3 regions of the Pseudomonas sp. B392_1p genome follow, and region 2 is predicted to be linked to each of the others. Evidence: predicted binding sites of a transcription regulator. Region 2 holds the regulator's gene; each other region holds the start of a gene.

Region 1 (5,037 bases), on a different contig from region 2:
GTTGGCGCGCATCAGGATGTGCTCCGGCGCGTCCACCGGAATCACATCACCTGGCTGCATGTGCAGGATGTCGCGCACCTTGAGCTGGCGGTGCGCCACGGTGGCGGACAGCGGCACGTTGACGTCGAGGATGTCCTCGCGCAGGGCCTTGGACCAGCGCTCGTCCTGATCAGCGACATCGGACTGGAAGCCGGCGTCGAGCATTTCGCGGATTGGCTCGATCATCGAATAGGGCATGGTTACATGCAGGTCGCCGCCGCCGCCGTCCAGTTCGATGTGGAACGTGGACACCACCACCACTTCGCTGGGGCTGACGATGTTGGCGATGGCCGGGTTGACCTCCGAGTTGAGGTACTCGAAATCCACGTCCAGCAGGGCGTGCCAGGCTTCCTTCAAGTCGATGAACGCCTGATCCAGCACCATGCGCACCACCCGCAGTTCAGTGGGGGTGAATTCGCGGCCCTCGATCTTGGCGTGACGCCCATCGCCGCCGAAGAAGTTATCCACCAGCTTGAACACCAAGCGCGAGTCGAGGATGAACAGCGCGATGCCGCGCAGCGGCTTCATCTTCACCAGGTTGAGGCTGGTCGGTACGTACAGGGAATGTACGTACTCGCCGAACTTCATCACCTGTACGCCGCCCACCGCGACATCCGCGGAGCGGCGCAACAGGTTGAACATGCTGACTCGGGTGTAGCGGGCAAAACGCTCGTTGACCATTTCCAGGGTCGGCATGCGTCCACGGACGATACGGTCCTGGCTGGTCAGGTCGTAGCTCTTGACGCTCCCCTTGGTGGCCAGGTCTTCGGTATCGACGAGACCATCGTCGACGCCATGCAACAGGGCGTCGATTTCATCTTGTGACAGCAGGTCAGTAGCCATCTAAACGTCCTACTGCAATACGAAATTAGTGAACAACACCTGCTCGATGACCGGCTTGCCAAGATGCTGGCGAGCCAGATCCTGGACGTGCAGAGTGGCCAGTTGGCGCAGGGTCTCTTTGCCGGAGGCCGTCAGCAAGGCATCGAAGTCCTGGGAAGAGAAGAGCATGACCAGTTGGTTGCGCAGCACCGGCAGATGCTCTTTGAGCGCGGCCATCCCGTCGCGGTCGCGGCCCATCAGCGCCACGCTGGCCTGCAGATAACGCTGGCGGCCTTGGCGATTGAAATTCGCCACGAAAGGATCCTTCAGCTCCTCGTAGATCGAGCCTTTGTCGATCAGGCGCGCCGCCTCTTCGGTTGGGCCGCCGATCTTGCTGGTCACCACATACCACGTCACCCCAACCGAGACAGCTATTGCTAGCAGCAGCGCCAGCGCACCGAAAATAATCAGCGGCAGCTTGTTCGTTTGCGAGCCACGAGGTCCAGTTTTCTTAGTCATGCCAAATATCCGTCACCGACCGGTGCTCACACCATCCAAGCCAGCGAGGGAGCAAGTCTTATGCCAGTTTTTTGATGTTGTTCACGGTTTGTCGCGGTAGATACCGTGCCATTGGGGGTGTGGCGTCACTCGCCGTATGGGCAGGCTGGATCAGTCAGAGCTGAACGAGTTGCCCGCCGGTTGCGTGTCCGGCGGGCTGCCCGGATGACTGGGTAGATCCGTTTCCACACCCTGTCACGAGGCCGTTCGCAAGGCAGCTTTCGCTAAAACGAATGACCTTCGATGGAGTCTTAGGCGTAGAAATCAATCAGCCCGCGTCCCGAGTTCAGTGCGGTGGTGGCGACCGTCAGGTCATCCACGTCCGCATGTTCTTCACCTCCTGCGGCAATGCCTCGGCTGCCACTTCGCTCGTCGGTTTGCCGATCATCGCGGGCCAGGGATTGGTCGGAGACGTTGACATCCACCAGGTTCATGCCCTGCTGGTTGAACATGTCACGCAGGCGCTGCAATTGGCCTTCCAGCGCGTCACGCACGCCGGCATGTGGGCTGGCGAAGCTCACCTGGGTCTGTTCCTGATTAAGGCTGATGCGCACCTCCAGGCGGCCCAGTTCGGCGGGGTCCAGCTGGATTTCGGCGGACTTGAGGTTCTGGCTGGACAGCCACATCACCCGCTCCACCACCGCTTCGCTCCAGCCGTTCTGGCTCATCGACAGCGGTTGCTGCGGAACGGCGGCGGCCTCACGTGCTGCGGTTGCGGTGTTCGCCTGGCTAACCGCCTGTGTCAAAGGGTTGACACTGCTGGGGGCTGTTTCGCCACGCAGCTCACTGGCGGCGGCAGATGCGGCGCGGCCGACAGTGCTGGTGTCCAGCTCCCGCGAGAACTGCCCAAGGCGCAGCTCGCTGTCCGGCAACTCCGTGCTGCTTTCGGCCAGTGTCGGTTCAGAAGAGGCGAGGCGGCTTGTTGCGGCGCGTTGTTCCGCAATGGTCGTTTGCGCGGAGCTCGCCCGACCGTTAGCGGACGATGGGGCAGGTAAAGCCGCGGTTTGCACGGTCGGGGCTATGGCCGCTGCTACGGCAACCAGTTCGTCAGGCTGCGCTTCTGCGGCTGCTTGTTCAGCCGCGGCAAGGGCCTCGGCGTCAGCGTCGGCGACAAGACGGTTCTGCACAGCCTGCGCTGCTTCGTCTGTTGCCGCAGTGACCGCTTCAGCGGTTGTCGGATCGACCGGTGCCTCGGGGTCGCGCTCGAACAGCATCAGCGATTCCAACTGCACATCCTCTGGTGGCAGCTCGGTCGGCAACTCCTTGCCGGTATCGGCAAGCAACTGCTGCTCGCGGACGGCTTTGTCCGTAGCGTCCTGAGCCGTTTCGGCTGTTTCGGCCGGTTTGGCTGCGGCAGGGGCCGGGGTGGTATCGCGCTCGCGGGCATACAGCTCGGCAAAGCTGCCGTTCTCGGCCTTACCAGCTGCGGCGCCGCTATCTGGCGACTTGCCCGTACCTATCGCCGCGCGCGCCGACGGGCTGCCTTGCAGAAAAAGTTCAGCGCCAAGGGCCATGGTGCACTCCACAAATAATTCAAACTTGCAGGGGGAGTAGCAAGGGGTGGGCCAACTCGGGAAAGCCTGCGTCGGGCTTGCCGAGAACACCCTGTGTCGCTGCGCAAAAAGGAAGGTGTTTCCCCGCAGGTTCGACATGACAAATCCAGCGTCGCTCGTTAACATGCCGACCCGCCGCCGCACTGCCGGCAGCAACGCGTCTGTCCCCTTAGTTCAACGGATAGAATAAGCCCCTCCTAAGGGCTAGATGCTGGTTCGATTCCAGCAGGGGACGCCATCAGCTCTTCCGCTGACTTCCACTCAACCGCTCTAAATCGCTGCTTTCAAGCAAAAAAGCGATTTTTTGAGTTTCGGCATTCCAGTCGCTTCCAAAAATTCTAGGGGTGCGTTTAGGGGTATTTCGCTCGGTTCGACAAATGAGGTCGTACCCCCCATGGCACGGAAAGTCGCCCCCTGTCCGATGCGCAATGCCGCGCAGCCAATCCTCAGACTGTCTGGAACACCAACAACAGGCCCGTTGCGGTCAGCAAGGTGTAGACCATCTGCCGAAAGCGCTGCTCGTTGATCCGCTGATGCAAATAGTCGCCGGCTATTACGCCGGCCAGCAGTAGCGGCGTGAACGACAATAGGCGTGGCAGTTCCGCAATCAACCGGCCTTCGAGCAGCAGCAGTAGGCTGAGGCTGGTGTTGAGCGAGAACCAGACGCACAGCAGGGTGGCCCGTAATTGACGCTTATCCAGCGGGGTGCCGGCCATGGCATAGACCAGCAGTGGGCCGCCGGAGGCGAACAGGCCGTGGGTGATGCCGGCGCCCAGGGTCAGCAGGCGGCCGAACCAGTTGGGATGCGGCGGTACGGTGGTGCCGCGCTGGATGCGCCACAGTTCCCGGGCGGCGAACCAGATGATCATCAAGCCGAGCAGCAGTTTCAGCAGGTCGGCGGCGAGCCAGTTATGCAGCATGAAACCGATCAGGGTGCCGCCGAGCATCAGCGGCAGGATGACCTTGAGTAACAGCGCTCGGTCGATGTGCTGGCGGTTGCGCCAGGCCAGAAACCCGCTCATCAGCACATTAAGCGGTACGAGCACCGGGAGCAGTTCCGGGAGCGGCAATAACAGCGCGCCCAGCGACAGGGCGATGACCAGACTGCCGAATCCGGTGATGGCTTCGATGGTGTAGGCAATGAGTACGAACAGGGCAATCCACAGCCAAGGATCGATCATGCCTTGCGTGCTCCGCTGCGCTGCGCGTAATACTCGAACGTTTCCGCCGAGGTCTTGCGCAGCGGGTAGCCGAACTCTTCCTTCAGCCGTCGGTTGCTCAATACCGGCCTGTATTGCAGAAACTTCACCTGCGCCGGGCTGGTGGGTTTGCCGCGCCATTGAGCCAGTTGCAGGGCGATCTTCACCAGCCAGACCGGGAGCGTCCGCAGCGGTTTGTTCAACCGGGCGGCGATTTCCCGCATGCTCAGGGCGCCGTCGCCGGCCATGTTGTAGGTGCCGGTCTTGCCTTGGCGCAACCCCATTTCCATGGCGCCGATCACATCCTGATCCCAGATGAACACAAAGGGCGAATCGCTGCCCTTGAGCGAGAGGATGCGCGGCGCCATGAACAGGTCGGTGATCTGGTTGCGGGTGTCGGCGCCGAGAACGGTGCCGGGGCGGAAGATCAACTGCTGCAGCTCGGGATGATGGTGGCGGTACTCGGCAAGCATTTCCTCGACCAGCCGCTTGTGATCCGAATAGGCGAACTCGGGGTTGCCTCGCAGGGCGTGCGTTTCATCAATCCACGCCGGGTTGTCCGGATGATAGCCATAGGCGGCGCCGGAACTGGTAATGGTCAGGTGCCGGACGCCGGCCTTGAGGCAGCTTTCAAGGACGTTGCGGGTACCGTTGACGTCGATATCGTAGTCGCGGCGGCGATCCTTCGAGGCCTGCAGCACGGAGGCCAGATGCACCACATGGGTGATCTGCTCGCCGTGCAGCAGCTCAGCCAGCTCGGGGGCACGGATATCCAGTATATGGATTGGAAAAGCGACATCGTCGCGGCTGCGCAGGTCGGTACCCATGACCTGCAGGTCACCAGCCAGGCGGTTGCCGAGCTGATG
Region 2 (5,037 bases):
GATCATCTATGACACGGCAACCCAGGTCGTCAATGCCGGGCGCGCCACCGGCGATACCATCACCACCCCGCAGCCCCGGATCGACATGGTCATCCAGCCGCGCAAGAAAACTCCTGGAGAGCAGTCCGAATAATGGCCACCCTCACCGCCCAGCATCTGGCCAAGAGTTACAAGAAGCGCCAAGTGGTTCGCGATGTCAGCCTGACCATCAACAGCGGCCAGATCGTCGGTTTGCTCGGCCCCAACGGCGCCGGCAAGACTACCACTTTTTACATGATCGTCGGCCTGGTGCGCGCCGACCAGGGCCGCGTGCTGATCGACGACCGTGACGTCAGCCATCATTCCATGCACGGCCGCGCCCGTGCCGGGATCGGCTATCTGCCACAGGAAGCATCGATCTTTCGCAAGCTGACCGTGACCAATAACATTCTCGCCATCCTGGAAACCCGCAAGGACCTCGATGCCCAGGGCCGGCAAGAGGAGCTGGAGAGCCTGCTGCAAGAATTCCACATCACCCACATCCGCGACAGCTTGGGCATGAGCCTTTCCGGTGGAGAACGGCGGCGTGTGGAAATTGCCCGCGCGCTGGCCACAGCGCCCAAGTTCATCCTTCTCGACGAGCCGTTTGCCGGCGTCGACCCGATCTCGGTGGGCGATATCAAGCAAATTATTCACCATCTCAAGGCCAAGGGAATCGGCGTATTGATCACCGATCACAACGTTCGCGAAACGCTGGACATTTGCGAAACCGCCTATATCGTCAGCGACGGTCGCCTGATCGCCGAGGGCGATGCGCAAAGCATCCTGGCCAACCAGTTGGTTAAGGAAGTCTATCTGGGCCACGAATTCCGACTCTGATTGATGCCGTGCTCAGTCCGTAATATCAGATACTGGAATTCCCAAGAAATATCAGGCATATAATTTGCTTCCATGGCGCTGCGGCGCCCGCTAGTGGATGGCGCTTAGACGCCGGCAATCAAGGTCTGCCATGAAACCATCGCTCGTTCTCAAGATGGGCCAGCAGCTGACGATGACCCCGCAGCTGCAACAGGCCATACGACTTCTGCAACTGTCTACTCTGGATCTCCAGCAGGAAATCCAGGAAGCCCTGGAATCTAATCCGATGCTCGAACGTCAGGAGGAGGGGGAGGATTTTGACAACGCCGACCCGCTGGCCGACGGCGACGAACTGCCCAACCCTGGCAGCCAGGAAATAGCCCTTCAGGAAAGCAGCATTCCCACGGTTGAAAACCTTGATGACGGTGGCGAGTGGAATGAACGGATTCCCAACGAGCTGCCTGTGGATACCGCCTGGGAAGACGTCTACCAGACCAGCGCCAGCAGCCTGCCGAGTAATGATGACGAAGAGTGGGACTTCACCTCGCGCACCGCGCCAGGCGAAAGCCTGCAAACGCACCTGCTCTGGCAGCTCAACCTGGCGCCCATGTCCAATACCGACCGGTTGATCGCCGAAACCTTGATCGACTGCATCAACGACCAGGGGTATCTGGAGGAATCCCTGGAGGAAGTGCTCGCCGCCTTCGACCCGGAGCTGGACATCGAGCTCGATGAAATCGAAACCGTTCTGCGTCGTCTGCAACACTTCGAGCCCGCCGGTGTGGCCGCGCGCGACCTGCGCGAATGCCTGCTGCTGCAACTGCGCCAATTGCCGAACAGCACTCCCTGGCTTGTCGAAGCCCAGCGCCTGGTCGGCGATCACCTCGAGCTGCTGGGTAGCCGCGACTATGCCCTGCTGATGCGCCGCCTCAAGCTCAAGGAGGATGAGCTACGCCAGGTAGTTGAATTGATCCAGAGCCTCAACCCGCGTCCCGGCTCGCAAATCGAAGCCAGCGAACCGGAATACATCGTGCCGGACGTGATCGTGCGCAAGCACAACGATCGCTGGCTGGTGGAGCTGAATCAGGAATCCGTGCCGCGTCTGCGCGTCAACCCGCAATACGCAGGCTTCGTGCGGCGCGCCGATACCAGTACGGACAACACCTTCATGCGCAACCAATTGCAGGAAGCGCGCTGGTTCATCAAGAGCCTGCAAAGCCGCAATGAAACCTTGATGAAAGTGGCCACGCAGATCGTCGAGCATCAGCGCGGCTTTCTCGAATACGGCGACGAAGCGATGAAGCCCCTGGTCCTGCATGACATTGCCGAAGCGGTGGGCATGCATGAGTCGACCATCTCGCGGGTCACCACACAAAAATTCATGCACACCCCGCGTGGTATTTACGAACTGAAATACTTCTTTTCCAGCCACGTGAGCACCGCCGAAGGCGGAGAATGTTCATCCACCGCGATCCGCGCCATCATCAAAAAGCTGGTCGCGGCGGAAAACGCCAAAAAGCCATTGAGTGACAGCAAGATCGCTGGTCTACTGGAAGCACAAGGTATTCAAGTCGCCCGGCGCACGGTAGCCAAGTACCGCGAATCCATGGGGATCGCACCGTCCAGTGAACGCAAGCGACTGATGTAGCAAGCTCTTGGGGGACAGGCTGGTGCAGGACCGACAACCGTCCATGTCTGCGCAAGTCGCCCAAGCCACAGTGTTCCGGCTGCAGGCCCTTGGTCTGCGCCATCCACGCGGCAAGAAGGAGAATACGGTATGCAAGTCAACATCAGTGGACACCAACTGGTAGTGACCGACGCCCTGCGCGATTATATCGACGACAAATTCACCCGACTGGAGCGCCACTTCGACCGTATCACCAACGTACAGGTGATACTGCAAGTGGAAAAACTGAAGCAAAAAATCGACGCCACACTGCATGTTGCCGGTGGCGAAATCGTGGGCACTGCCGAACACGATGATATGTACGCAGCCATCGACCTCTTGGTCGACAAGCTGGATCGCCAATTAATCAAATACAAGGAAAAGCAGCTCGAACGCGAGCAGGGCGCAACCGTCCGCTGATTCCACACCATGATCCGACTTGAAGATATCCTGACCCCCGGCCGTTCCTTGGTGAACGTGCCGGGAGGCAGTAAAAAACGCGTCCTGGAACAGATCGCCCACTTGCTCGACCGGGAACAGCCCGAGCTCGATGCCGGCACGATCTTTGAAGCCTTGATCGCCCGCGAAAAACTCGGCTCCACCGGTTTTGGCAATGGCATCGCCATTCCCCATTGCCGCATGGCCGGCTGCACTGCACCCATCAGCGCGCTACTACGCCTGGATGCTGCGGTGGATTTCGACGCCATCGATGCCGTTCCGGTGGATCTGCTGTTCGTGCTGCTGGTACCGCAATCGGCCACCGATGCGCACCTGGAGCTTCTGCGCCAGATCGCCCACATGCTGGATCGCGACGATGTGCGTGCCCGCTTGCGTCAAGCCGAGACTAACCAAGCCCTGTACCAGGTTGTGCTGGACGTTCAGAACGGGAACTGAAATGCGCCTGATCATCGTCAGCGGTCGCTCCGGCTCGGGCAAGAGCACAGCGCTAAACGTCCTTGAGGACAACGGTTTTTATTGCATCGACAATCTGCCCGCAGGTCTGCTACCTGAGCTGGCCCAAAGTGCGCTGATCCACACCGAATTGCAGCACCCGCAAGTGGCCGTATCCATCGATGCCCGCAATTTGCCCAGCCACCTGCAACGCTTCCCTGATCTGCTGGAGGAAGTCCGCTCGCGGCACATCCTCTGTGATGTTCTGTACCTGGATGCTGACGAGGAAACACTGCTCAAACGCTTCTCGGAAACTCGCCGCCGCCATCCGCTCACCAACGATACCCGCTCGCTGGCCGAGGCCATACGTGACGAAAGCCAACTGCTCGGCCCGATCAGCGACCTGGCCGATCTGAAAATCGACACCACCCACCTGAATCTTTATCAGCTGCGCGACAGCCTTCAACTGCGCCTGCTGGACAAACCCGAGCCGGGTACCGCATTTCTGATCGAATCCTTCGGCTTCAAGCGCGGCATGCCCGTCGATGCCGACCTGGTGTTCGACGTGCGCTGCCTGCCCAACCCGTATTGGCGGCCTGATCTGCGTGACTTCTCCGGCCGAGATCAGCCCGTCATCGAATTCCTCGACGCACAGAGCGATGTCGAAGAGATGTATCAGGATATCCGCGGCTACCTGCAAAAATGGTTGCCACGCTTTGCCGCCAGCAACCGTGCCTATGTCACGATCGCCATCGGCTGCACGGGCGGCCATCACCGCTCCGTCTATCTGGCTGAACGACTCGGTGCCACGCTCAAGACGCAATTGAAGAACGTCCAGGTTCGCCACCGCGATCTGCCATAGGGACCTGCAATGCCTTGCCGCGATATCACCATCGTCAACAAACTGGGCTTGCACGCCCGCGCCGCTGCCAAATTTGTAGGCACTGCCGGGCGTTATCCCTGTCAGGTGCGCGTTGGCCACGCTCCAGATAGCCTGGTCGATGGCAAGAGCATCATGGCGGTCATGATGCTTGCCGCCGGCAAGGGTACGCCTTTGCACCTGCATACCGAAGGCGAACAGGATGACGAAGCCCTCGACGCGCTGAGCGACTTGATCAACGATTGCTTTGGCGAAGGGGAATAAACAGCAGGGAGGTCACCTTAGATTCTCCCTGCTGCACCGGCGCGGCTTGAGCGCTTAGCTCCCAGCCACCGTCATTTTTTCAATCAGCACCGACCCGGTCCGGATAGTGCTGCGGGTCTCCAGGTCGCTGCCCACCGCGACGATCTGCCGGAACATATCGCGCAGGTTGCCGGCGATAGTTACCTCCTGCACCGGGAACTGAATTTCACCGTTCTCGACCCAGTAGCCCCCCGCACCGCGTGAATAGTCGCCGGTGACCAGATTCAACCCTTGCCCCATCAACTCGGTTACCAGCAGTCCACGACCCATGCGCTTGATCAGTGCAGCCTGATCATCTTCACCATGCGTAACGAAAAGATTGTGCACACCACCGGCATTGGCCGTGCTTGGCATGCCCAGCTTGCGTCCGGAATAGGTGCCCAGCACATAGGACACCAGCTCGCCATTGAGTACGAAGGGTTTTGCATAAGTGGCCAGGCCATCGCTATCGAAGCTCGCG
Region 3 (5,037 bases), on a different contig from region 2:
AACACCGGCAATGTGCTCGATGCCAGTTTCCAGCTGAAACTGAATGAGCCGGTGCGCATTCGCTTCAGCCTGCAGGGGCTGGAAAACATCGAGCAGGTGCGCGCCTCGGGCCAGGAAACCCTAGTATTCAGCGCCGGGCGCCAGCTCAGCGAACCTTTGGCGGTGGTCCTCGATGACGGTATGAGCGTCGAGCAAACCTTGCGCCGTTTCAACTTGCCCCTCAACCAGGCGGGACTGCGCGCGGAAATCGATCCGGACGGCTCGCTGAAATTCTCCGCTCGTGAAAGCGACTGGACTGCGCTGCGCGACGAGCTGGCGGTGCAGGGTGAGGGCAAGCTGTTTGCCAAGGGCCACTATGCGCGAGTGGAAAGCGCCGAAGATGGTCTGCTCGGTCTGCCAAGCGAATCTGCCCTGGAGTCAGTGCGCGAAATGCGCCAGATCCTCGACAGCGTGGTCAGTGCCTTGGACCGGGTCACCCAACTGCGTGAACAGATCCGCGAGCGGGAGTCGGATATACGCCTATTTCTAGCCGAGCACCTGCAAGATGATGAGCGCCAGTGGGCGCAAACCTACGTCGAAGCACTGAACGAAGTCATGCATCGTGGGCCGGTCAATTATGTCAGCCAGGCCCAGGTCGTCGTCAGCCAAGCCAACCTGACCCGCTACAGCGTAGTCAGCCTGTTGTCCTGATCCTGCAGGCGCCATAGCCTGGCGCCCTCGCTCATGAATGCTCTCTACTGATTCTGCGGCGCCGGCTGCTGCTGGGTGATGCAATGGATATTGCCCCCGCCCAGCAGGATTTCCCGCCCAGGCACCATGACCACTCGGTGCTCAGGGAATAAGCGCTGCAGGATGGCTTCAGCTTGCGCATCCATTGGGTCATCAAAGCTTGGAGCGATGATCCCACCGTTGACGATCAGAAAGTTCACATAGGAACCGGCCAGGCGGATCGACGGGTCGCGCGGCTGGCTGCCCGTAACCGTCTGGACACCGGCGCATTCCTCTTCAGTGGCATAAATGGGGCCGGGGATCGGTATCTTGTGGATCGTCAGTGCACGTCCTTGCGCATCAAGCGTGTCGTTGAGTACATCCCAGGCGGTGCGACAGCGTGGATAGTTAGGATCCTGCGCATCGTCGGTCCAGGCCAGCAGCACCTCGCCGGGACCCACGAAGCAGCAAAAATTGTCGACGTGCCCATCGGTTTCGTCGTTGTACAGGCCTTCCGGCAACCAGATGATCTTGTCGACTGCCAGATGCTCGCTGAGCAGCGTCTCGATCTGAGTACGGTTCAGGTGAGGGTTGCGGTTCGGGTTGAGCAGGCATTCTTCGGTGGTGATCAGTGTGCCCTGACCATCAACGTGAATGGCGCCACCTTCCAGCACGAAGTCGGCGGTGCGGTAACGATCCTGGCGCTCAATCTGCAAAATCTTCTTGGCGACCTGTTGGTCGCGGTCCCAGGGTGCATACAGACCGCCGTTGAAGCCGCCCCAGGCGTTGAAATCCCAATGCACACCGCGCACGTCGCCTTGGGTATTGCATACGAACGTTGGCCCAGTATCGCGTACCCAGGCATCGTCACTGCTGAGTTCTACAACGCGGATGTTGGCATGCTCCAACTGCATACAGGCATTGGCGTACTGGCCGGCAGACACGCCCACACTGACCGGCTCGAATTCGGCGATGGCGCGTGCCACGGCTGCGAACGCGGCCTGTGCTGGCTGGCCTCCGAGGCGCCAATTGTCGGGGCGCTCGGGCCAGATCATCCACGTCTGGTGGTGTGCTTCCCATTCGGCGGGCATACGAAAGCCATCGGCGCGAGGGCTGGTGGTCAGAGTGATCATCGGTCTTCCTTCCGTAGGGTGGGTTAACCCACCGATGAGGTCTTTATTGCAGGCAGCAGACCATCCGGGGAGATACTCGGATGGGATCTCGCCGTCGGCGATAACAGTGTGGCCCAGGTGGGCTTATGCGGATGTATAGCCGATATAAATCGATAAATGAAGCGCGCTAACGCAAGATCCTAGGGCGTGTTCTCGAGAACTGCCGATATGAATCCGTTTTCGAGGGGTTCAGTCCGCTTGACCAAGCAGGGTGGTAGGTACAGACCCAGGTAGGCGACAAAGACTCGGGCGCCTTCTTCCCGCCAGCGGGGGATGACTTCGCCGTGTTGTTGTACCGAGCGAGCATAAACACGATCGGCCAGCTCCATAGCCAGCGCAAAGACATCCAGGTCCTCGGGCAGCGGTGGTAGGGCAAAGTGCCGGTCGAACAGCGCGTGCATCAACCGGCCCAATTCCAGGTCGTGCTGCAGGTCGGCCTGGGTCACTTCTGCCTGACCATGCTGGGCCAGTATCAGTTGGCGGGCGGCGGGGTCGTCGGCATAGATGCACAGCATGCGCTGCTCAACCAGACGCGCTAAATCCTGCCAAGTCTGCAGCGATGCATGCTCAACCGGCACGGTCAGTGTGGCGCGAAAGGCGGCATGGACTTGACCTGCCAGCGACTGCAGCAACGCCGGTACGCTGGGAAAGAAGTGGTACACCGAAGAAGGCGGAATCCGGGCGCGCTCGGCCACCCCGTAGATCGTCAATCCGCTCACGCCGCAATCGGCCAGTTGGGCGCGGGCGGCGTTGTGAATGGCAGCGATGCGCGCCTGACTGCTGGCGCGGGGTTTGCGAGCGTTGACGGATGGCGGCATGCCGGAGCTCCAGGTTCGGGTGAAAGTCGGCCGAGTGGCTGGCGCAAGCGCGCTGGCGGCGTATGGGACGGTGCGTATTTTCGCTGCAAGAAGCCGCGAGCGCCTTGATGGGGTTCGCAGGCTGCCGAGTCTATGCCGATCGGGTTGTACTGGCCGTATCGGGCACGGTTCCAGTGCTGCGGTCGATAAACTCTGGTATGCGCCTCCTTACAGGTTGTACTCGAGCACTGTCTCTAGGGGCTGCGGTCCCTCATTTATTACGGCGTCAGAACCTTGGCGCTTAAGCCCTGCGGCGTTTAGGTCGCCTGTGTCTATCAAATCCACCACCAGCTGGAATGCGGAAGCGGTGTTTCCGCATCGGGCGCGCGCCGGGGTATTAGGTGCTTCGCGCGGAAGCGGAGTTTCAGCTGCAAACGGCGCTACGGCCAATTTTATACGGCATGGCGTTTTGGCATCGGAATTGCCTCCTAACCATCAAGGGGTACCAGACATGACGACTTTTGACAGTAACTACGCCTACAACATGGCCACCCAGCTGGCGGGATTCGACACCCAGACCAGCTACAGTCGCCTGGATCGCAACAAAAAGAACTACCAGGCTCAGCAGACGGCGCTCAATACGTTGAGTTCCGCCCTGAGCACCTTTCAAACCAAGCTCAGTGGCCTGAAAGGCACAGGCAGCGCCAGTTCGATGGTGCAAAACAAGGCCACGCTGAGCAGCTCGGATTACGCTACGGCGACCGTGGGCGGCAAGGCGGTGGCCGGCAGCTATCAGTTTTTCGTCAAGCAACTGGCCAGCAAGGACCAGGTTGCCCTGCAGGGCCTAAACGACAGCAACCTCGCCACTACAGGCAAGCTGACCGTCGGCCAGCCCGGTAATACGGAGGCGACTGCATTCGAGGTGAATCCGGCGGACTACGCCACGCTTGGAGAATTGGCCGCCGCCATCAACGCCAAGGCGAAGGATAGTAAAGTGGCGGTCAATGCCACGCTTGTACGCAGCGGAACCACGACCAGCCTGGTTCTGACCAGCGAAAATCCTGGCGAGAATCAGAAAATCTCCTTGATGCTCGAAGGGCAGGACGAGGCCGCAACAAAGACCACTCTGGGCAGCAAGCAGTTGTCTACCGCCCAAGACGCCGTTGTGTATATGGGAGCCAGCGAGGCCGAAGGCATTGAGCTGCGCAACTCCAGCAATACCTTCTCCAACGTCATCGATGACATCAGCCTGACCTTCACCAAGGCACACGCTGCAGGTGACCAGCCGCTGACGATCGATATCGCCCAGGACCCAAGCGCCACCAAGGCCAAGGTTCAGGAGTTCGTCGACGCCTACAACAGCCTAATGTCCACCATCAAGAGCCTGACTGCCAGCGGTTCGGAAGAATCCGAGCGTGGCGCGCTGGCCGCCGACGGTATGACCCGCGGCATCAAGAGCATGGTGGATAAGCTGATTCGCCAGAATTTCGGTGGCGAATCGCTGGTGTCGCTGGGTATCACCGCCAAGCGCGATGGCAGCCTTGAGCTGAATGGTGAGCGCTTCGACAAGATGCTGGCCACTAAGCCCGAAGCCCTGGATGCCATTTTCAAGGGCGATGGAGCCACTAAAGGCTTGCTCGACTCCTTGCTGGATACCAAAAGCGGCCTGGCGGTTTACACCAGCAGCGTCAACGGCATCCTGAAAACGCGCAAGGACAGCATCAGCGACTCCATGAAACGAACCGATATCGAGTACGAGCGGGTCGATACCCAGTACGAGAATCTCTATCAACGCTATCTCAAGCAGTACACCAGCATGATGCAGATCATGTCGACGCTGGAGCAGACCTCCAGCCTGTACTTCGACTTCGCCAGCGCCGAAAAGAAATGATCCTAACGACTGAGGCCCCATGACCTACCACTACGAAGACAGCTACAACAGTTATCGCATGGTCGATCTCGAGTCGAAGGCCGCTGCGGCTTCGCCCTACGAACTGGTGCTGGTGCTGTTCGACGGTCTGCTCGACGAGCTGGCTCGCACCCGTGGTCACATCGAAGGTAAGCGCTACCAAGAGAAAGGCCGCTCGATCGAGAAGAGCATCAATATTCTCAACGGGCTGTCCAGTTCCCTGGACTATGAAAACGGCGGCGAACTGGTTGCCGGTCTGGCGCGGTTGTACGACTACTGCATCTACCGCCTGGCCGATGTCAGCGTGACGTTGTCGCTGGAAGGTCTGGACGAAGTGGTAAACCTACTCGGCACGTTGCGCGAAGGGTGGGAGGGCGTGCGTGCCGCCCGCCAATGAGCTGCAGCGTCTGCACAATCTCAAGGTGCAACTCGAGCGCGTGCTGCATCTCGA

The links. Region 2 encodes sigma-54, which starts transcription at its own class of promoters, with help from an activator protein. Its sites were predicted from a motif close to ANTGGCATNNANNTTGCTNT; they were not measured.
Region 1: the regulator sigma-54 is predicted to act here: its motif matches at 1,429-1,448, upstream of ACTV8E_RS17680 (flagellar basal body-associated FliL family protein).
Region 3: the regulator sigma-54 is predicted to act here: its motif matches at 3,146-3,165, upstream of fliD (flagellar filament capping protein FliD).

The regions. Positions count from the first base shown of each region.
Region 1 is NZ_JBQPXM010000014.1:14,404-19,440, reverse strand. It holds gene fliM (flagellar motor switch protein FliM) at 1-882, opposite strand, end outside; gene ACTV8E_RS17680 (flagellar basal body-associated FliL family protein) at 892-1,380, opposite strand; gene ACTV8E_RS17675 (flagellar hook-length control protein FliK) at 1,671-2,933, opposite strand; tRNA gene ACTV8E_RS17670 (tRNA-Arg) at 3,136-3,210, shown strand; gene ACTV8E_RS17665 (TSUP family transporter) at 3,419-4,153, opposite strand; gene ACTV8E_RS17660 (SDR family oxidoreductase) at 4,150-5,037, opposite strand, start outside.
Region 2 is NZ_JBQPXM010000008.1:105,824-110,860, reverse strand. It holds gene lptA (lipopolysaccharide transport periplasmic protein LptA) at 1-133, shown strand, start outside; gene lptB (LPS export ABC transporter ATP-binding protein) at 133-858, shown strand; gene ACTV8E_RS12945 (RNA polymerase factor sigma-54) at 989-2,485, shown strand; gene hpf (ribosome hibernation-promoting factor, HPF/YfiA family) at 2,615-2,923, shown strand; gene ptsN (PTS IIA-like nitrogen regulatory protein PtsN) at 2,933-3,397, shown strand; gene rapZ (RNase adapter RapZ) at 3,399-4,256, shown strand; gene ACTV8E_RS12925 (HPr family phosphocarrier protein) at 4,266-4,538, shown strand; gene pmbA (metalloprotease PmbA) at 4,593-5,037, opposite strand, start outside.
Region 3 is NZ_JBQPXM010000001.1:276,714-281,750, forward strand. It holds gene ACTV8E_RS01310 (hypothetical protein) at 1-690, shown strand, start outside; gene aguA (agmatine deiminase) at 735-1,841, opposite strand; gene ACTV8E_RS01320 (TetR/AcrR family transcriptional regulator) at 2,021-2,698, opposite strand; gene fliD (flagellar filament capping protein FliD) at 3,189-4,568, shown strand; gene fliS (flagellar export chaperone FliS) at 4,588-4,983, shown strand; gene ACTV8E_RS01335 (hypothetical protein) at 4,967-5,037, shown strand, end outside.